Regions from separate parts of the Pseudomonas macauensis genome, predicted to be linked through region 1. Evidence: predicted binding sites of a transcription regulator. Region 1 holds the regulator's gene; each other region holds the start of a gene.
What was found. Region 1 encodes sigma-54, which starts transcription at its own class of promoters, with help from an activator protein. Its sites were predicted from a motif close to ANTGGCATNNANNTTGCTNT; they were not measured.

Region 1 (5,827 bases):
CTTGATGAGCGCCCGCTGCTGGCCGGAGCGCTGGGCAGTGCATCATTCGATAACGATGGTCTGGCCACTTATGCCAAACCCTTCGTCGAAGGTGGCGATCTGGTTTCCTACATCCTCGGCACCTATTCCGGCCGCAAGCTGGGAATGCCCAGCACTGCGAACGCCGGCGGTGTGCACAACCTGTTCGTCAGCCATGGTGACGAGGACCAGGCGGCGCTGATCCGTCGCATGGGCCGCGGCCTGTTGGTGACGGAGCTGATGGGGCAGGGCGTGAACCTGGTGACCGGCGACTATTCCCGTGGTGCGGGCGGTTATTGGGTGGAGAATGGCGAAATCCAGTTCCCGGTGCAGGAAGTCACCATTGCGGCGAACCTGCGCGATCTGTTCCGCAATATCGTGGCCATTGGCAATGACGTGGAGTTCCGCGGCAACCTGCACACCGGCTCGGTGCTGGTTGAGCGCATGACCGTCGCCGGCAACTGATATTGCTGCCCATGAAAAAGCCCGCCATCTGGCGGGCTTTTTCATTCGTGTAGAGCCGCTCCTGGCGCTTACTCGCCTTCGTCGAAGTAGTTGTTGATCAACTCGGCCAGTGCGCCCAACGCCTCATTTTCCTGCTCGCCTTCCGCGGCAATGTGCAGGTTGGTGCCCTTGCCGGCGGCCAGCATCATCACTGCCATGATGCTCTTGCCGTCGACGGTGCTTTCCGGGTTGCGCCCCACGCGAATCTGGCAGGGGTATCGTCCCGCGACGCCGACGAATTTGGCCGCCGCACGGGCGTGCAGACCAAGCTTGTTGATGATGGTGATTTCAAGGGCGGGCATCGCGAGGGGCTGTCCTTTGTTGTGTGTTGCTACTAGCTCAGGTCGCGGTGGCGAATCTGCACGTTGGTGAGGGTTTCCTTGAGGGCCTTGCCAATGCGCTCGGCCAGGTAGGTCGAGCGGTGCTGGCCACCGGTACAGCCGATGGCAATGGTGACATAGGCCCGGTTACTCGCGGCGAAGCGCGGCAGCCATTTGTTCAGGTAGCCGAGGATGTCCTGATACATCTCCTCGACGTCGGGTTGCGCGGCCAGGTACTCCTGAACATCCGCATCAAGCCCGGTGTGCTCGCGCAGTTCGGGTTTCCAGTAGGGGTTGGGCAGGCAGCGCACGTCGAACACCAGGTCGGCGTCCACCGGCATGCCGCGCTTGAAGCCGAAGGATTCGACCAGGAAGGCGGTGCCCAGTTCTGGCTTGTTCAGCAGGCGCAGCTTGAGCACGTCGCGCAGCTGATAGAGGTTCAGATGTGTGGTGTTGAGCTTGAGGTCGGCCAGGTCGGCAATCGGCGCCAACAGATGGGCCTCGTCGGCGATGGCTTCGGCCAGCGAGCGGCTGTCGGTGGTCAGGGGGTGCCGGCGGCGCGTCTCGGAGAAGCGTTTGAGCAGGGTTTCATCATCGGCATCGAGGTACAGCACATCGCACTGGATGTGCTTGTCGCGAGCCTCCTGCAGCAGTTCGGGGAAGCGCTGCAGCTGGCTGGGCAGGTTGCGTGCGTCGATGGAGACGGCTACCTGCGGGTGAAGCAGTTCGGTGTGCAGCAGTGCGCGTTGTGCAAGGTCCGGGAGCAGGCTGGCGGGCAGGTTATCGATGCAGTAGAAACCGTTGTCTTCGAGCACGTTGAGCGCGGTGCTCTTACCCGAGCCGGAACGTCCGCTGATGATGATCAGGCGCATGATCAGTGGCCGTTCTGGAAGTCCACGACGATCCGGTACAGCTCCTCGCCGTTGGCGGCGTGGCGCAGGCGGTCACGGACGTCGGAACGGTCGAGCATAGAAGCGATCTGGCGGAGCAGTTCCAGGTGCTCTTCGGTGGCGGCTTCGGGCACCAGCAGGACGAACACTAGGTCGACCGGCGCGCCGTCGAGGGCATCGAAGTCAACCGGATGGTCCAGGTGCAGGATGGCGCTGATGGGGGACTTGCAGCCAGGAAGGCGGCAATGCGGAATGGCGATGCCATTGCCGAAACCAGTGGAGCCCAGGCGTTCCCGGGCCACCAGATTTTCAAAGATGTCTTGCGCGTCGAAACCTGGCAGCTCGCGAGCTACCAGGTTTGCGATTTGTTCAAGGACGCGTTTTTTGCTGCCGCCCGGCACGTTCACCAGGGAACGGCCGGGGGTCAGGATTTGCTCAAGTCGAATCATAGGGAGGGGTTAACGAACACCAACTCCCTGCTGGCGTTCGAGGTATTTTTCCTTGTGCTTGATCAGTTGGCGGTCGAGCTTGTCAGTGAGCAGGTCGATGGCCGCATACATGTCTTCATGTTCGGCACAGGCCACTACTTCGCCACCTGCGATGTGCAGGGTGGCTTCGATTTTCTGCTTTAGCTTCTCGACCTCCATGATGACCTGAACATTGGTGATCTTGTCGAAGTGGCGCTCCAGTCGTCCGAGTTTTTCGCCGACATAGTCGCGCAGGGCGTCGGTCACATCCAGTTGATGTCCACTGATGTTGACTTGCATACCGCTTTCTCCTTATTGCCCGTGTGTAAGTGGCAGGTTAGGTGGCCTGCCGCCGGAACACTTTGGCGTGGATCAACGTCATACCAGTCGCTTGCGTTCGCTGGAGGGAGCAATCCCTAAGGACTCCCGGTACTTGGCGACGGTGCGACGTGCCACTTGAATGCCCTGTGCCTCCAGTAAACCAGCGATCTTGCTGTCGCTCAATGGCTTTTTCGGACTTTCCGCCGCGACCAGTTTCTTGATGATCGCGCGGATGGCGGTGGACGAGCATTCGCCGCCCTCGGAGGTGCTGACGTGGCTGGAGAAGAAGTACTTCAGCTCGAAGATGCCACGCGGGGTGTGCATGAATTTCTGCGTGGTGACGCGCGAGATGGTCGACTCGTGCATGCCCACGGCTTCGGCGATGTCGTGCAGGACCAGCGGCTTCATCGCTTCCTCGCCGTATTCGAGGAAACCACGCTGGTGCTCGACGATCTGGGTCGCCACCTTCATCAGCGTCTCGTTGCGGCTCTGCAGGCTCTTGATGAACCAGCGCGCTTCCTGCAGCTGGTTGCGCATGAAGGTGTTGTCGGCGCTGGAGTCGGCGCGGCGCACCAGGCCTGCGTACTGCGAATTGACCCGCAGGCGCGGCACCGCTTCCTGGTTCAGTTCCACCAGCCAGCGTTCGTTATGCTTCCGGACGATGACATCCGGCACCACGTACTCGGCCTCGCCGGACTCGATCTGCGAGCCGGGACGCGGGTGCAGCGACTGGATCAGCTCGATGGTTTCGCGCAGCTCGTCTTCCTTGAGCTTCATGCGCCGCATCAGCTGGCTGTAGTCGCGGCTGCCGAGCAGGTCGAGGTGGTCGGAGACCAGCTTCTGGGCTTCGTTCAGCAGGTAGGTGTTGGCCGGCATCTGGCGCAGCTGCAGCAGCAGGCATTCGCGCAGGTTGCGCGCGCCAACGCCGGCGGGCTCCATCTGCTGCACGCGGCGCAGGACGACTTCCACTTCGTCCATCTCCACGCCCAGTTCGGGATCGATGGAGGCGAGGATGTCGTCGAGGGATTCTTCGAGGTAACCGTCGTTGTTGATGCCGTCGATGATGCTCAGGCCGATCAGGCGGTCGGTGTCGGACATCGGGGCCAGGTTGAGCTGCCAGAGCAGGTGGCTCTGCAGGCTTTCACCGGCGGAGGTGCGGGCGGTGAAGTCCCACTCCTCATCGTCGCTGGCGGGCAGGCTGCTGGCGCTGGTCTGGTAGATGTCTTCCCAGGCGGTATCGACCGGCAGCTCGCTGGGAATGCGCTCGGCCCACTGGTCCTCGTCGAGGCTGTCGGCAGTGGGCGTGGTGCTTTCCTGATAGTTGTCCTGGGTGTTGCTGCTGGCGGTGGGGGCGGACTCGGCGCCATCGGCCATGGGGTCGCTGTTGTCGTAGTCCTCGCCGTCTTCCTGGCGCTCCAGCATGGGGTTGGACTCCAGGGCTTCCTGGATTTCCTGCTGCAGGTCCAGCGTGGAGAGCTGGAGCAGTCGGATGGCCTGTTGCAGCTGCGGAGTCATCGTCAGCTGCTGGCCCATCTTGAGGACGAGCGATGGTTTCATGGCTGGAACTAGGCACCTTGTTCGCTGGCGCAGCAAGCGCCATATCCACGACTACGGACGCCGGGGCGCCGCGAGGAAGCAAATTATATGCCTGAGTCTGGACGCTTTGCCTAGGGTCTGTCGACCTTTCGTTACAACCTGATTATCGGGCGATTTCGAGGCGGCCCGACACGCGGCGCCGGATGCAGGTCCGGGCCGTTAGCGGGGGAGGCGAGGCGCCGCCTGGAGGGCGGCCGCTGGGTCAGAGGCGGAACTCGTGACCCAGATAGACTTCCTTCACCAGATCGTTGGCGAGGATGGTCTCGGCGCTGCCTTCGGCGATCAGTTGACCGTCGTTGACGATGTAGGCGGTTTCGCAGATATCCAGCGTCTCGCGGACGTTGTGGTCGGTGATCAGTACACCGATACCCTTGGCCTTGAGGTGATGGATGATCTGCTTGATGTCGCCGACGGAGATCGGGTCGACGCCGGCGAAGGGTTCATCCAGCAGGATGAACTTCGGCGAACTGGCCAGGGCGCGGGCGATTTCCACGCGACGCCGCTCGCCACCGGACAGGCTCATGCCGAGGTTGTCGCGGATGTGGTGGATGTGGAATTCCTCGAGCAGGCCCTCCAGGGCTTCCTGGCGGCCGCTGCGATCCAGGTCGCTGCGGGTTTCGAGGATCGCGCTGATGTTGTCGGCCACCGATAGCTTGCGGAAGATCGAGGCTTCCTGCGGCAGGTAGCCGATACCGGCACGGGCGCGGCCGTGCATGGGCAGGTGGGTCACGTCCTGGTTGTCGATACGGACCACACCCTGGTCGGCACGGACCAGGCCTACGATCATGTAGAAGCAGGTGGTCTTGCCCGCTCCGTTGGGGCCGAGCAGGCCGACGATCTGTCCGCTGTCGATGCTCATGCTGACATCGCGGACCACTTGCCGGCTTTTGTAGCTCTTGGCGAGGTGCTGGGCGGTGAGCGTAGCCATTACTGCGCTTGATCCTGCTTTTTCTTGGGCTGGATGACCATGTCGATACGCGGGCGTGGCGTGGTCACCTGGGCGCCAGTGGCGCGGCCTGCGTTGACGATCTGGCGCTGGGTGTCATAGACGATCTTCTCGCCTTCGAAGGTGTTGCCTTCCTGGATCACCTTGGCCTGGTCGATCAGTACGACGCGGTTCTGGGTGACGAAATACTGGATCGTCAGGCCATAGGCCTTGGTGATCTCTTTCTCCGGCGAAGGCTTCTGCTCGAAGTAGGCGGGCTTGCCCACCGAGGTCACGACCTCGATATCGCCGTTCTTGTTCTGCTTGAGCGTGACAGTGTTGCCGGTCAGCTTCATGCTGCCCTGGGTCACCACCACGTCACCGCGGTAGACGGCAACGCCTTGCTTGTCGTCCAGTTCGGCGCTGTCGGCCTGGACGCGGATGGGCTGTTCCCGGTCGGTGGGAAGGGCCCATGCGGCGGAGCTGCCGATGGCGGCGGCGAGGCTGAGGAGAAGGGGGAGGGTGTTAACGAGCCTCATGCTGACCTCTTACGTTGGACAGCAGGAGCATCCGGCTGTCTTTCAGATACGCTTTCATTCCAACAGCCGTGGTCACACCGTTGGGTTCGGTGATTTTCACGGGCTGGTCAGTCTGCGCATAGTCCTTGTCCGGGAACACCGTCATCCGGCTCGTGTTGAGCAGCAGCGTGCGCTGTTGCGCATCGGTGCGCGCCACGCGCACGTCGTCGATCAACTCGACCTGCTTGCCCTCGGGGCCGACTTCGGC
Region 2 (5,827 bases), 1.4 Mb from region 1:
AGGTAATTCAAGGTCCAGCTCGTAGGTCCTGCTCCGAGATGGAGAGGGGTAGTATTTGACGCGCTTGAGTACGTGCGGCACCGCGGATTCCCTGTGCTAGGGCCACTGCGAAGGAAAAGGCTCTCTCAAATCATACGAGGGGACGGCGCGCCAACGGAAGTGTTTTAGTCGGGCGAGATAGTGCTAAATCTGTCTCAGAATATTCTTTATTTTCCCAATTATTTCTTGTTGCCTCAGCCGCCACCGACCAGCGCTGGCGCTGACGCCGTATGGTGCGGTTGGCGGAAGGGCCGCTGCGGCCAGTGGGTCAGCGGCCCGCGACCGGCCACGGAATGGATCGCCGCCACCTGCAAGGCCTCGTCTTCATCCAGCGGCGGCATCAGGCCGGGCAGGCGGCTGGCCAGCAGTGTCTTGCCGGTGCCGGGCGGGCCGCTGAGCAACAGGTTGTGCGCGCCGGCTGCAGCCACCAGCAGGGCGCGCTTGGCGGCTGTCTGGCCCTGTACGTCGGCCAGGTCGGGGTAGGGCGGCGTGCTGCGCAGCAGGCCGTTCGCCTCGTAGGGCCGCAGGCGTTCCTGGCCGCTGAAGTGCGCGGCCAGCTCCAGCAGATGGCCGACCGCATAGACCGTCAGCCCACTGGCGAGGCTGGCTTCCTCGGCATTCTCCTTCGGCACCACCAGCGCCCGCCCGGCGGCGCGGGCGGCCAGGGCGGCGGGCAACACGCCCGGCACCGGACGCAGGGTGCCGGAGAGCGCCAGTTCGCCCAGGCATTCCAGGTCATCCAGGCCACCGGCATCGGCGAGCTGTCCGCTGGCGGCGAGGATGCCCAGGGCGATGGCCAGGTCGAAGCGCCCGCCATCTTTCGGCAGATCAGCCGGGGCAAGATTGAGGGTGATACGGCGGGCGGGGAAGTCGAAACCTGAGTTGAGCAGGGCGCTGCGCACGCGGTCCTTGCTCTCTTTCACCGCGCCTTCGGGCAGGCCGACCAGGGTCAGCGACGGCAGGCCGTTGGCCAGGTGCGCCTCGACGGTAACGCCGGGCGCTTCGACGCCGACCTGGGCGCGGCTGTGGACGATGGCGAGGGACATGGATCACTCCTTGATCACATGCCGCCCCGCCGGTGGGGCTTATTCGGCGTGTTCGGCCGGGGCCTCGGCGGGCGGCGAGAGCTTGGCTTCCATTTCCGCGACCTTGGCTTCCAGTGCTTCGAGGCGGGCGCGGGTGCGGGCGAGTACCACCATCTGGCTGTCGAACTCGTCACGGCTGACCAGGTCGAGCTTGCTGAAGGCGCTCTGCATCAGAACCTTGAACTGGGCTTCCAGCTCGGCCTTCGGCAGGGGCGATTCGCCGCCGAACAGGCGTCCGGCTTGTTGGCTGATGGCATCGAGGAAGGCTTTGGGCGGCAGCATGGTTCATGGGTTCCGGATTGAATCAGAGCGCAGTCTATCACGCAGCCAGCACTGGCAGCGGGGCGGGGGATTGCACGCTTTTTGAGCAGTATGCCCGCTGCGCGTGCGCGCTTTCGGTGCGCCCGATGGCCACTGGCGATTGGCCAGAAGCCCCGGACTTCCAGCAAGTGGCTGAAAGCACGGGCATTTCACCGAGCTGGCAAGGTTCATGCTTTGGGGCATGCATGGCGTGCACCGATGCAGTTCCGGTGCTGCAGGCGAGGCGGTGGATTGCTTCGATCAAGGCAGTCGGAGTGCTGAGGTAGGGCGGCCGGCGCATTACAAAAGCCAGACACTGCGCTTAGACTTGTCCCCGGGTTCGTTCTTCCTGGGGCGGGTCCACCAAAACACGGGAGAGAGTTACATGAAGCTAGTCACAGCCATCATCAAGCCGTTCAAGCTGGACGACGTTCGTGAGTCGCTGTCCGAGATCGGCGTGCAGGGCATCACTGTGACCGAAGTCAAGGGCTTCGGCCGGCAGAAGGGCCACACCGAGCTGTACCGTGGCGCGGAATACGTCGTCGACTTCCTGCCCAAGGTGAAGATCGACGTCGCCATCGCCGATGACCAACTGGATCGTGTTATCGAAGCCATCACCAAGGCCGCCAACACCGGGAAAATCGGTGACGGCAAGATCTTTGTCGTAAACCTGGAACAGGCCATTCGTATCCGTACCGGCGAAACCGGCACCGACGCGATCTAAGCCAAGCCCACACCGAACCCCACGCCCCAGGAGAAACAACAATGACTCTGCGCAAATACGCAGGGCTAGGCGCCCTATTGCCTCTCGCAATGCCCGGACTGGCCCTGGCTGACGAAGCCGCGGCCCCCGTCCTGAACAGCGGTGACACCGCCTGGATGCTGATTTCCAGCGCGCTGGTGCTGCTGATGACCATCCCCGGTCTGGCCCTGTTCTACGGCGGCATGGTGCGCGCCAAGAACGTCCTGTCGATCATGATGCAGTGCTTCGCGATCACCGCGCTGATCAGCATCCTCTGGGTCGTCTACGGCTACAGCCTGGCCTTCGACACCGTCGGCATGGAAAAGGGCGTGGTCAACTTCGCCTCCTTCGTCGGTGGCCTGGACAAGGCCTTCCTCAGCGGCCTGACCAACACCGGTCTGACGTCCGCCGCCGCGCTGTTCCCCGAAAGCGTGTTCGTGATGTTCCAGATGACCTTCGCGATCATCACCCCGGCGCTGATCGTCGGTGCCTTCGCCGAGCGCATGAAGTTCTCCGCCCTGCTGATCTTCACCGCGCTGTGGTTCACCCTGGTCTACGCGCCGATCGCCCACATGGTGTGGAGCGGTGACGGCGGTCTGCTGTGGGACTGGGGCGTGCTGGACTTCGCCGGTGGCACCGTGGTGCACATCAACGCCGGTGTCGCGGGCCTGGTCGCCGCTCTGGTGATGGGCAAGCGCAAGGGCTACCCGAATGCCGCCATGGCACCGCACAACCTGGGCTACACCCTGGTCGGCGCGGCGCTGCTGTGGGTGGGCTGGTTCGGCTTCAACGCCGGTTCCGCTGCTGCCGCCAACGGCACTGCCGGCATGGCCATGCTGGTCACCCAGATCGCCACCGCCGCCGCTGCCCTGGGCTGGATGTTCGCCGAGTGGATCACCCACGGTAAGCCGAGCGCCCTGGGCATCGCCTCCGGCGTGGTTGCCGGCCTGGTCGCCGTTACCCCGGCCGCCGGTACCTGCGGCCCGATGGGCGCCATCGTGATCGGCCTGGCTGCCGGCGTGATCTGCTTCTTCGCCGCCACCAGCCTCAAGCGCGCCATCGGCTACGACGATTCCCTGGACGCCTTCGGCGTGCATGCGGTCGGCGGCATCGTCGGCGCCCTGCTCACCGGTGTGTTCGCCGCGCCTGCCCTGGGCGGCTTCGGCACCGTGACCGACATCGGCGCCCAGCTGTTCATCCAGTTCAAGGGTGTGGCCTTCACCATCGTCTACACCGCGATCGTCAGCTTCGTGATCCTCAAGGTGCTGGACCTGCTCATGGGCCTGCGCGTCAGCGAGGAAGAGGAAACCATGGGTCTGGACCTCTCCCTGCACAACGAGCGCGGCTACAACCTGTAAGGGTTCGCGCAAGTTCGACGAAGGGCGCCTACGGGCGCCCTTTGTTTTTTTGAGCATCACGCTAGAATGCGCGCGCATCACCGTTCCCGACGGAGGAGAGCCCGCCATGTGGCAGCAGAAATCCATCACCCTGCGCCCTCGTTCGCGAGGTTTCCACCTGGTCACTGACGAGGTCCTGGCCGCGTTGCCGGAGCTTGCGAAGTGCCGTGTCGGCCTGCTGCACCTGCTGTTGCAGCACACCTCGGCGTCGCTGACGGTGAACGAGAATGCCGATCCCTCGGTGCGCCGCGACTTCGAGCGATTCTTCAATCGCCTGGTGCCGCAGGGCGAGGGCGGTTACGAACATGACTACGAAGGCCCGGACGATCTGCCGGCGCACTTCAAGGCCAGCCTGCTGGGCTGCCAGCTGACCCTGCCGATACAGGATGGCCACTTGGCAATGGGCGTCTGGCAAGGTATCTATCTCGGCGAGCACCGTGACCACGGGGGCCCGCGCAGGATACTGGCGACCTGGCAGGGCGAGCTTGTGTGAATTTTTTCCAGCTGCGTTCGTCAAAGCGCGCAGCTGGGCTATAACTAACGTGCTTTGCAGCACCACAGAGGTTGAACAATGAGCGACGAAGAACTGGAACAGGACGAGCTGGACGGCGCCGATGAGGACGATGGCGAGGAACTCGCCGCGGCTGACGATGGTGAAGCCGAAGGCAACGATGGGGATGAAGCCCCTTCTTCTTCCGGTGGCGGCAAGAAAGCCAAGGCCGCGGTAGAGGAAGAGGAACTGCCCTCGGTCGAAGCCAAGCAGAAGGAACGCGATGCCCTGGCCAAGGCGATGGAGGAGTTCCTCAATCGCGGTGGCAAGGTGCAGGAGATCGAACCCAACGTGGTCGCCGATCCGCCCAAGAAGCCGGATAGCAAATACGGCAGCCGCCCTATCTGATATCTGACGCGACATGAAAAAGCCCCGCCATTCCCGAGAGGGAGTGGCGGGGCTTTTTCATGGAACTCGTAGAGTTGTCGCCGTCAGGAGCGTAGGGCGTATAACGTTCGACGTTATACGCCGTTTGACCTTGGTTTCCGGCCGCGCGGACTCCAGCCCGGAAGTCTCTTACCGAGCGCTTCGAACTCAACCCACCCGCCAGCTGGCAATCAGGGTGTATCGGCGTACAACCGCGAACGGTTGTACGCCCTACGGTCGCGTGACGGCCTTACAGCTTCGCGAGCACCCCCGGCAGCTCCGCCAGGTTGTGGATGATCGCGCTGGGCGCCTCTTCGCCATCCCAGTCCTTGCGCCCCGGATTGAACCAGACCGCCTTCATGCCGGCGCGCCGCGCCCCGGCGATGTCATCGCTGGGATGGTCGCCGATGTGCACGGCCTGCTCCGCCGCCACGCCACCGCGCTTGAGCGCTTCCTGGAACGGATGCGGGTCCGGCTTGCCAACCCCCAGCTCCTCTGCGCACAGGGCGAACTGGAAGTAGTCGGCCAGGCCCAGGCGGCGCACGTCGGCATTGCCGTTGGTGAGCACGCCTAGGATGAACTGGTTGGCCAGCCGCTCCAGCGTCGGATGCACCTCGGGGAACAGCGCCACCTGGTGCCGCGCGTGGAGGAAGGTCTGGAAGCCGGCTTCGGCCAGGTCACCCGCCTCGGCCTGTGGATAACCGGCGTCGAGCAGCGCGTGGAACAGGATGCGCCGACGCAGTTCGCTCAGGCGGTGCTTGAGCATCGGGTCTTCGCCCTGCAGGCGCGAGCGGATCGCCCACAGGTGTTCGATGGGCACCGGGCCCAGTTGTGCGGCGTTCACCGCCAGCCATTCGCGCAGGGTGGCTTCCGCGCTGTTCATCACCGGGGCGACGTCCCACAGCGTGTCATCGAGGTCGAAGGTGACCAGACGGATACTCATTCTTCAGCTCCCGGCTCGCCATCGTGCTTGCGGCGCGCCCGTGGGTGCGCCTGGTCGTAGACCGTGGCGAGGTGTTGGAAATCCAGGTGGGTGTAGATCTGCGTGGTGGCAATGTCGGCGTGGCCGAGCAGCTCCTGTACGGCACGCAGGTCCTGGGACGACTCCAGCATATGGCTGGCGAAGGAGTGTCGCAGCATGTGTGGATGCAGGTGCTGGCCCAGCTCGCGCACGCCGGCTTCGCGCACTCGCAGCTGGATGGCGCGTGGGGTCAGGCGCTTGCCGCTGCGGCCGATGAACACCGCGTTGTCCTGCGGCGAGGCCAGCGCCCGCAACGGCAGCCAGGCTTCGATGGCCTGTCGCGCGGCGCGGCCCACGGGCAGTTCGCGCACCTTGTTGCCCTTGCCG
Region 3 (5,827 bases), 1.7 Mb from region 1:
TGCCCTACGCTCCGTGGTGCTTGCTTGTATGGCGTAGGGTAGGACCCGGTCGGAGAGTTCGTTCGCAGGCACGGCCCTGGTGTTTCCCTGGAGCCGCTGTTTTATCCGCCCATAAAAAAGGCCTCCCGAAGGAGGCCTTAATACTGACGCTATTTATAGGTACTCGTGGATCAGACGCTGTAGTACAGGTCGTATTCCAGCGGGTGCACGAAGGTGCGCACCTTGATTTCTTCTTCCGACTTCAGCTCGATGTAGGCATCGATGAACTCGTCGGTGAACACGCCGCCCTTGGTCAGGAACGCACGGCCCTTGTCGAGTTCTTCCAGCGCCTCTTTCAGGCTGCCGCAAACCTGCGGGATTTCCTTCGCCTCTTCCGGCGGCAGGTCGTACAGGTTCTTGTCGGCGGCATCGCCGGGGTGAATCTTGTTCTGGATGCCGTCCAGGCCGGCCATCAGCAGAGCGGCGAAGCACAGGTAGGGGTTGGCAGCCGGGTCCGGGAAGCGCGCTTCGATACGGCGGGCTTTCGGGCTGGATACGTACGGAATACGGATCGAGGCGGAGCGGTTGCGGGCCGAGTAGGCCAGCATGACCGGTGCTTCGAAGCCCGGAACCAGACGCTTGTAGGAGTTGGTGGCCGGGTTGGTGAAGCCGTTCAGGGCCTTGCCGTGCTTGATGATGCCGCCGATGAAGTACAGGGCGGTGTCGGACAGGCCGGCATAGCCTTCGCCAGCGAAGGTGTTCTTGCCATCCTTGGAGATGGACATGTGAACGTGCATGCCCGAGCCGTTGTCGCCGTACAGCGGCTTCGGCATGAAGGTCACGGTCTTGCCGTAGGCATCGGCCACGTTGTGGATGCAGTACTTCAGGGTCTGAACTTCGTCAGCCTTGGCAACCAGGGTGTTGAACTTCACGCCGATTTCGTTCTGGCCGGCAGTCGCCACTTCGTGGTGGTGAACCTCGATGACCAGGCCCATCTCTTCCATGGCGTTACACATGGCGGTACGGATTTCGTGGTCGTGGTCGACCGGCGGTACCGGGAAGTAGCCGCCTTTCACGCCCGGACGGTGGCCCTTGTTGCCCGACTCGATGTCGGCGTCGGTGTTCCAGGAGGCCTGCTCGGAGAAGATCTTGAACATCGAGCCGGAGATGTCGGACTTGAACTTCACTTCGTCGAAGATGAAGAACTCCGGCTCCGGACCTACGAATACGGTGTCGCCGATACCGGTGGACTTCAGGTATTCCTCGGCGCGCTTGGCGATGTTGCGCGGGTCGCGCTCGTAGCCTTGCATGGTGCTCGGCTCGATGATGTCGCAGACGATGATCAGGGTCGGCTCTTCGGTGAACGGGTCGAGCACGGCGGTGCTGTCGTCCGGCAGCAGGATCATGTCGGAGGCTTCGATGCCTTTCCAGCCTTCGATGGAGGAGCCGTCGAACATCTTGCCGGCTTCGAAGAAGTCATCGTCCAGCGCGTCGCGAGCCGGCATGGTGACGTGTTGCTGCTTGCCTTTGGTGTCGGTGAAGCGCAGGTCTACCCACTTCACGTCATGATCTTTGATCAGTTGTTGCGACTTGTACGACATGCTGTCCTCCAGGAGGGATTAGAGCTGGGAGCTTTCTGTGCCCCAGTATCGGGTGATGCCGGCCGGATAGTCCGCCAGGGCAACCTGCCTCACAAGAGAGCAAGTTGCGTGCCAGTGCCCGCAATCGTGCAGAAGCGCTGATTTCCGGGGCTTTGGCTAACGTAACCGGGAATTGCAGGGTAATTGTGCACCGTTTTAGTGCTTCATCATGGTGCGTCCGTCCATTTTGGTGCACCTAAAAGAAAGTCTCCGAATTCTGCTCAAGTCTTGAGCAATTTCGGATATAATCTTGCCCCTTTTTTTCTGTCCCATGGCAATCGCCCGGTCCGCATGAAACTCATCGTCAAGGTCTTCCAGGAAATCACCATCAAGAGCCGGCCGGTGCGCAAGCGCTTCATCCGCCAGCTGGCGAAGAACATTCGCACGGTGCTCCGCGACCTCGACCCCGAGCTGCGGGTGGAAGGCGAGTGGGACAACCTGGACGTCGAGACCCAGGTCACCGACCCGAAGGTCCTGCGCGAGATGATCGAGCGCCTGACCTGCACGCCGGGCATCGGCCACTTCCTGGAAGTGCACGAGTACCCGCTGGGCGACTTCGACGACATCCTGGAGAAGTGCAAGCTGCACTTCGCCGACAAGCTGCCGGGCAAGATCTTCTCCATGCGCTGCAAGCGCGCCGGCAAGCATCCGTTCACCTCCATCGACGTCGAGCGCTACGTCGGTGGCGGCCTGCGCCAGCAGTGCGGCGCGGCGGGCGTCTCGCTGAAGAACCCGGAAGTGCAGGTGCGGGTGGAAATCCGCTATGACCGCCTGTACGTGATCCACGCCCAGCACGAGGGCCTAGGCGGCTACCCGCTGGGCGCGCTGGAGCAGGTGCTGGTGCTGATGTCCGGTGGCTTCGACTCCACCGTGGCGGCCTACCAGATGATGCGCCGCGGCATGATCAGCCACTTCGTGTTCTTCAATCTCGGTGGCCGTGCCCATGAACTGGGCGTGATGGAAGTTGCACACTATCTATGGGAGAAGTTCGGCCGTTCCCAGCGCGTGCTGTTCGTCAGCGTGCCCTTCGAGGAAGTGGTCGGCGAGATTCTCACCAAGGTCGACGACAGCTACATGGGCGTGACCCTCAAGCGCATGATGCTGCGCGCCGCCAGCCGGGTGGCCGAGCGCCTGGAGCTGGACGCGCTGGTGACCGGCGAGGCGATTTCCCAGGTGTCCAGCCAGACCCTGCCGAACCTCTCGGTGATCGACCGGGTGACTGACACCCTGGTGCTGCGTCCGCTGATCGTCAGCCACAAGCAGGACATCATCGACACCGCGACGAAGATCGGCACCGCCGAGTTCGCCAAGCACATGCCTGAGTACTGCGGCGTGATCTCGGTGAACCCGACCACCCAGGCCAAGCCCTACCGCGTCGACCACGAAGAAACCAAGTTCGACATGGCCGTGCTCGACCGCGCCCTGGAGCGCTCCACCCAGATGACCGTCGACCGCGTGATCGACGAGCTGGGCAAGGACCTGCCGGTGGAAATGGTCGACGAGGTGCTGCCCGGCCAGATCGTGGTGGACATCCGCCACCCGGATGCCCAGGAAGATGAACCGCTGGCGCTCGAAGGCATCGAAGTCCTGGCCATGCCGTTCTATGCCATCAACAGCAAGTTCAAGGAACTGGACCCCAACCGCCAGTACCTCCTGTACTGCGACAAGGGCGTGATGAGTCGCCTGCATGCCCACCATCTGGTCAACGAAGGGCACACCAATGTGCGTGTTTACCGTCCGCAATAAAGGCGCGGACCAACGCCGCCAGCCCGGACTGTTCGGCGGCAGCATCCGCCATCGACCACCCGACACATTCGGTGCGTAGGCTCACGCCCTGACCTTTTGCACCGCCGCGCCACGGCCCGGCCCCGCTGCCAGAGAGGCAGCCGAAGATTCACTATCGAGACTGACACTGTGATCGAAAAACTGCGCAATATCGCCATCATCGCCCACGTCGACCATGGCAAGACCACCCTCGTTGACAAGCTGCTGAAGCTGTCCGGCACCCTCGACCGCAAAGAAGCGGAAAACGAGCGCGTGATGGACTCCAACGACCAGGAAAAAGAGCGTGGCATTACCATTCTGGCGAAGAACACCGCCATCAAATGGAATGACTACAACATCAACATCGTGGACACCCCCGGCCACGCCGACTTCGGTGGCGAGGTAGAGCGCGTGATGTCCATGGTGGACTCCGTACTGCTGGTGGTCGACGCCCAGGACGGCCCCATGCCGCAGACCCGCTTCGTGACCCAGAAGGCCTTCAAGGCCGGCCTGCGTCCGATCGTGGTGGTGAACAAGATCGACCGTCCGGGCGCGCGTCCTGACTGGGTCATCGACCAGATCTTCGACCTGTTCGACAACCTGGGCGCCACCGACGAGCAACTGGACTTCCCGATCGTCTACGCCAGCGCCCTGAACGGCATCGCCGGCCTCGACCACGAGAAGATGGACGACAACATGGACGCGCTGTTCCAGGCGATCATCGACCACGTTCCGGTTCCCCAGGTCGACGTCGACGGCCCGTTCCAGATGCAGATCTCCCAGCTGGACTACAACAGCTTCCTCGGCGTGATCGGCATCGGCCGTATCGCCCGCGGCAAGGTCAAGACCAACACCCCGGTGGTCGCCATCAGCGACGACGGCACCAAGCGCAACGGCCGCATCCTGAAGATCATGGGTCACTCCGGTCTGCAGCGCGTTGAAGTCGCCGAAGCCGAAGCCGGTGACATCGTCTGCGTATCGGGTATGGACGAGCTGTTCATCTCCGACACCCTGTGCGATCCGCAGAACGTCGAAGCCCGCCCGCCGCTGACCGTCGACCAGCCGACCGTGAGCATGACCTTCCAGGTCAACGACTCGCCGTTCGCCGGCCGCGAAGGCAAGTTCGTCACCAGCCGCAACATCAAGGAGCGTCTGGACAAGGAGCTGCTGCACAACGTGGCCCTGCGCGTCGAGCAAGGCGACTCCCCGGAGAAGTTCAAGGTCTCCGGCCGTGGCGAGCTGCACCTGTCGGTTCTGATCGAAACCATGCGCCGTGAAGGCTTCGAGCTGGCCGTGGGCCGCCCGGAAGTGGTGATCATCGAGAAGGCCGACGGCGAGAAGCAGGAGCCTTACGAGAACGTCACCATCGACATCGAGGAACAGCACCAGGGTCCGGTGATGGAGCAGATGGGTCTGCGCAAGGGCGATATGACCAACATGATCCCCGACGGCAAGGGCCGTATCCGCCTGGAATACGTGATCCCGGCTCGCGGCCTGATCGGCTTCCGTAACGCCTTCCTGACCATGACCTCGGGCACCGGCATCCTGACCTCCACCTTCGACCACTACGGTCCGATCAAGGCCGGCGACGTTGCTCACCGCCTGAACGGCGTGCTGGTCTCCATGGCCACCGGCACCGCGCTGACCTACTCCCTGGAAACCCTGCAGGACCGCGGCAAGCTGTTCTTGTCCCCGGGCGACGAAGTCTACGAAGGCCAGTTGGCTGGCATCCACAGCCGCGACAACGACCTGGTGATTAACCCCACCAAGGCCAAGAAGCTCGACAACATGCGCGCTTCGGGCAAGGACGAGACCATCCAGCTGACCCCGGCGCTGAAATTCACCCTGGAACAGGCCCTGGAATTCATCGACGACGACGAGCTGGTGGAAGTGACTCCGAAGTCCATCCGTCTGCGCAAGAAGATGCTGAACGAGAACGACCGCAAGCGCTACGAGCGCAGCAAGGTCTAAATCGACCAGCAACACGAAAGAGCCGGGCTTATGCCCGGCTTTTTTTTGCCCGGCATTCGGGCCCGACCGCCGCCGCTCCTTGTAGGAGCGAGCTTGCTCGCGAACCGACTCCGCCGCGGGGCTTTGTGCGTGAACAGGGGCCCAGCGCCCCTCGGTCCAACGAAAAGCCACCGCCTTCGCGTGGCCGCAAGGCAGTGTCGCGACGTCTGAATGTTCAAGGCTGTGAGTGTGTAGCAGACCGGTCACGGACTCGGACCGATATACTCAGCCTCCCGGACATCGCCGTCCGGCTCGGGATGGATTCGTACAGAACTTCAAGGATTTGAAAGCATGCAATGGATTTTCATGCTGGTCGGTCTGGTCATCGGCGCCGCTGCGGGTGAGTCGATCATCGGCGCTGTACTGGGTGCGGTCGCCGGCCTCGCCCTGGGGCAAGCCGTCGCGTTGCAGGGGCTGAGGCAGGAGAACGCCGG

Region 2: a site for sigma-54 is predicted at 1,602-1,621, ahead of glnK (P-II family nitrogen regulator). Genes of this name have one in related genera too.
Region 3: a site for sigma-54 is predicted at 1,677-1,696, ahead of glnA (glutamate--ammonia ligase). Genes of this name have one in related genera too.

The regions. Positions count from the first base shown of each region.
Region 1 is NZ_CP138377.1:1,108,174-1,114,000, forward strand. It holds gene pmbA (metalloprotease PmbA) at 1-483, shown strand, start outside; gene SD196_RS05160 (HPr family phosphocarrier protein) at 552-824, opposite strand; gene rapZ (RNase adapter RapZ) at 857-1,714, opposite strand; gene ptsN (PTS IIA-like nitrogen regulatory protein PtsN) at 1,717-2,181, opposite strand; gene hpf (ribosome hibernation-promoting factor, HPF/YfiA family) at 2,191-2,499, opposite strand; gene SD196_RS05180 (RNA polymerase factor sigma-54) at 2,578-4,077, opposite strand; gene lptB (LPS export ABC transporter ATP-binding protein) at 4,319-5,044, opposite strand; gene lptA (lipopolysaccharide transport periplasmic protein LptA) at 5,044-5,580, opposite strand; gene lptC (LPS export ABC transporter periplasmic protein LptC) at 5,567-5,827, opposite strand, start outside.
Region 2 is NZ_CP138377.1:5,740,812-5,746,638, reverse strand. It holds gene SD196_RS26285 (hypothetical protein) at 1-81, opposite strand, end outside; partial or broken gene SD196_RS26280 (YifB family Mg chelatase-like AAA ATPase) at 237-1,085, opposite strand; gene SD196_RS26275 (accessory factor UbiK family protein) at 1,125-1,406, opposite strand; gene glnK (P-II family nitrogen regulator) at 1,810-2,148, shown strand; gene SD196_RS26265 (ammonium transporter) at 2,190-3,524, shown strand; gene SD196_RS26260 (secondary thiamine-phosphate synthase enzyme YjbQ) at 3,631-4,056, shown strand; gene sutA (transcriptional regulator SutA) at 4,135-4,461, shown strand; gene SD196_RS26250 (HAD family hydrolase) at 4,730-5,422, opposite strand; gene xerC (tyrosine recombinase XerC) at 5,419-5,827, opposite strand, start outside.
Region 3 is NZ_CP138377.1:5,519,790-5,525,616, reverse strand. It holds gene glnA (glutamate--ammonia ligase) at 171-1,580, opposite strand; gene thiI (tRNA uracil 4-sulfurtransferase ThiI) at 1,911-3,365, shown strand; gene typA (translational GTPase TypA) at 3,534-5,354, shown strand; gene SD196_RS25260 (DUF2339 domain-containing protein) at 5,685-5,827, shown strand, end outside.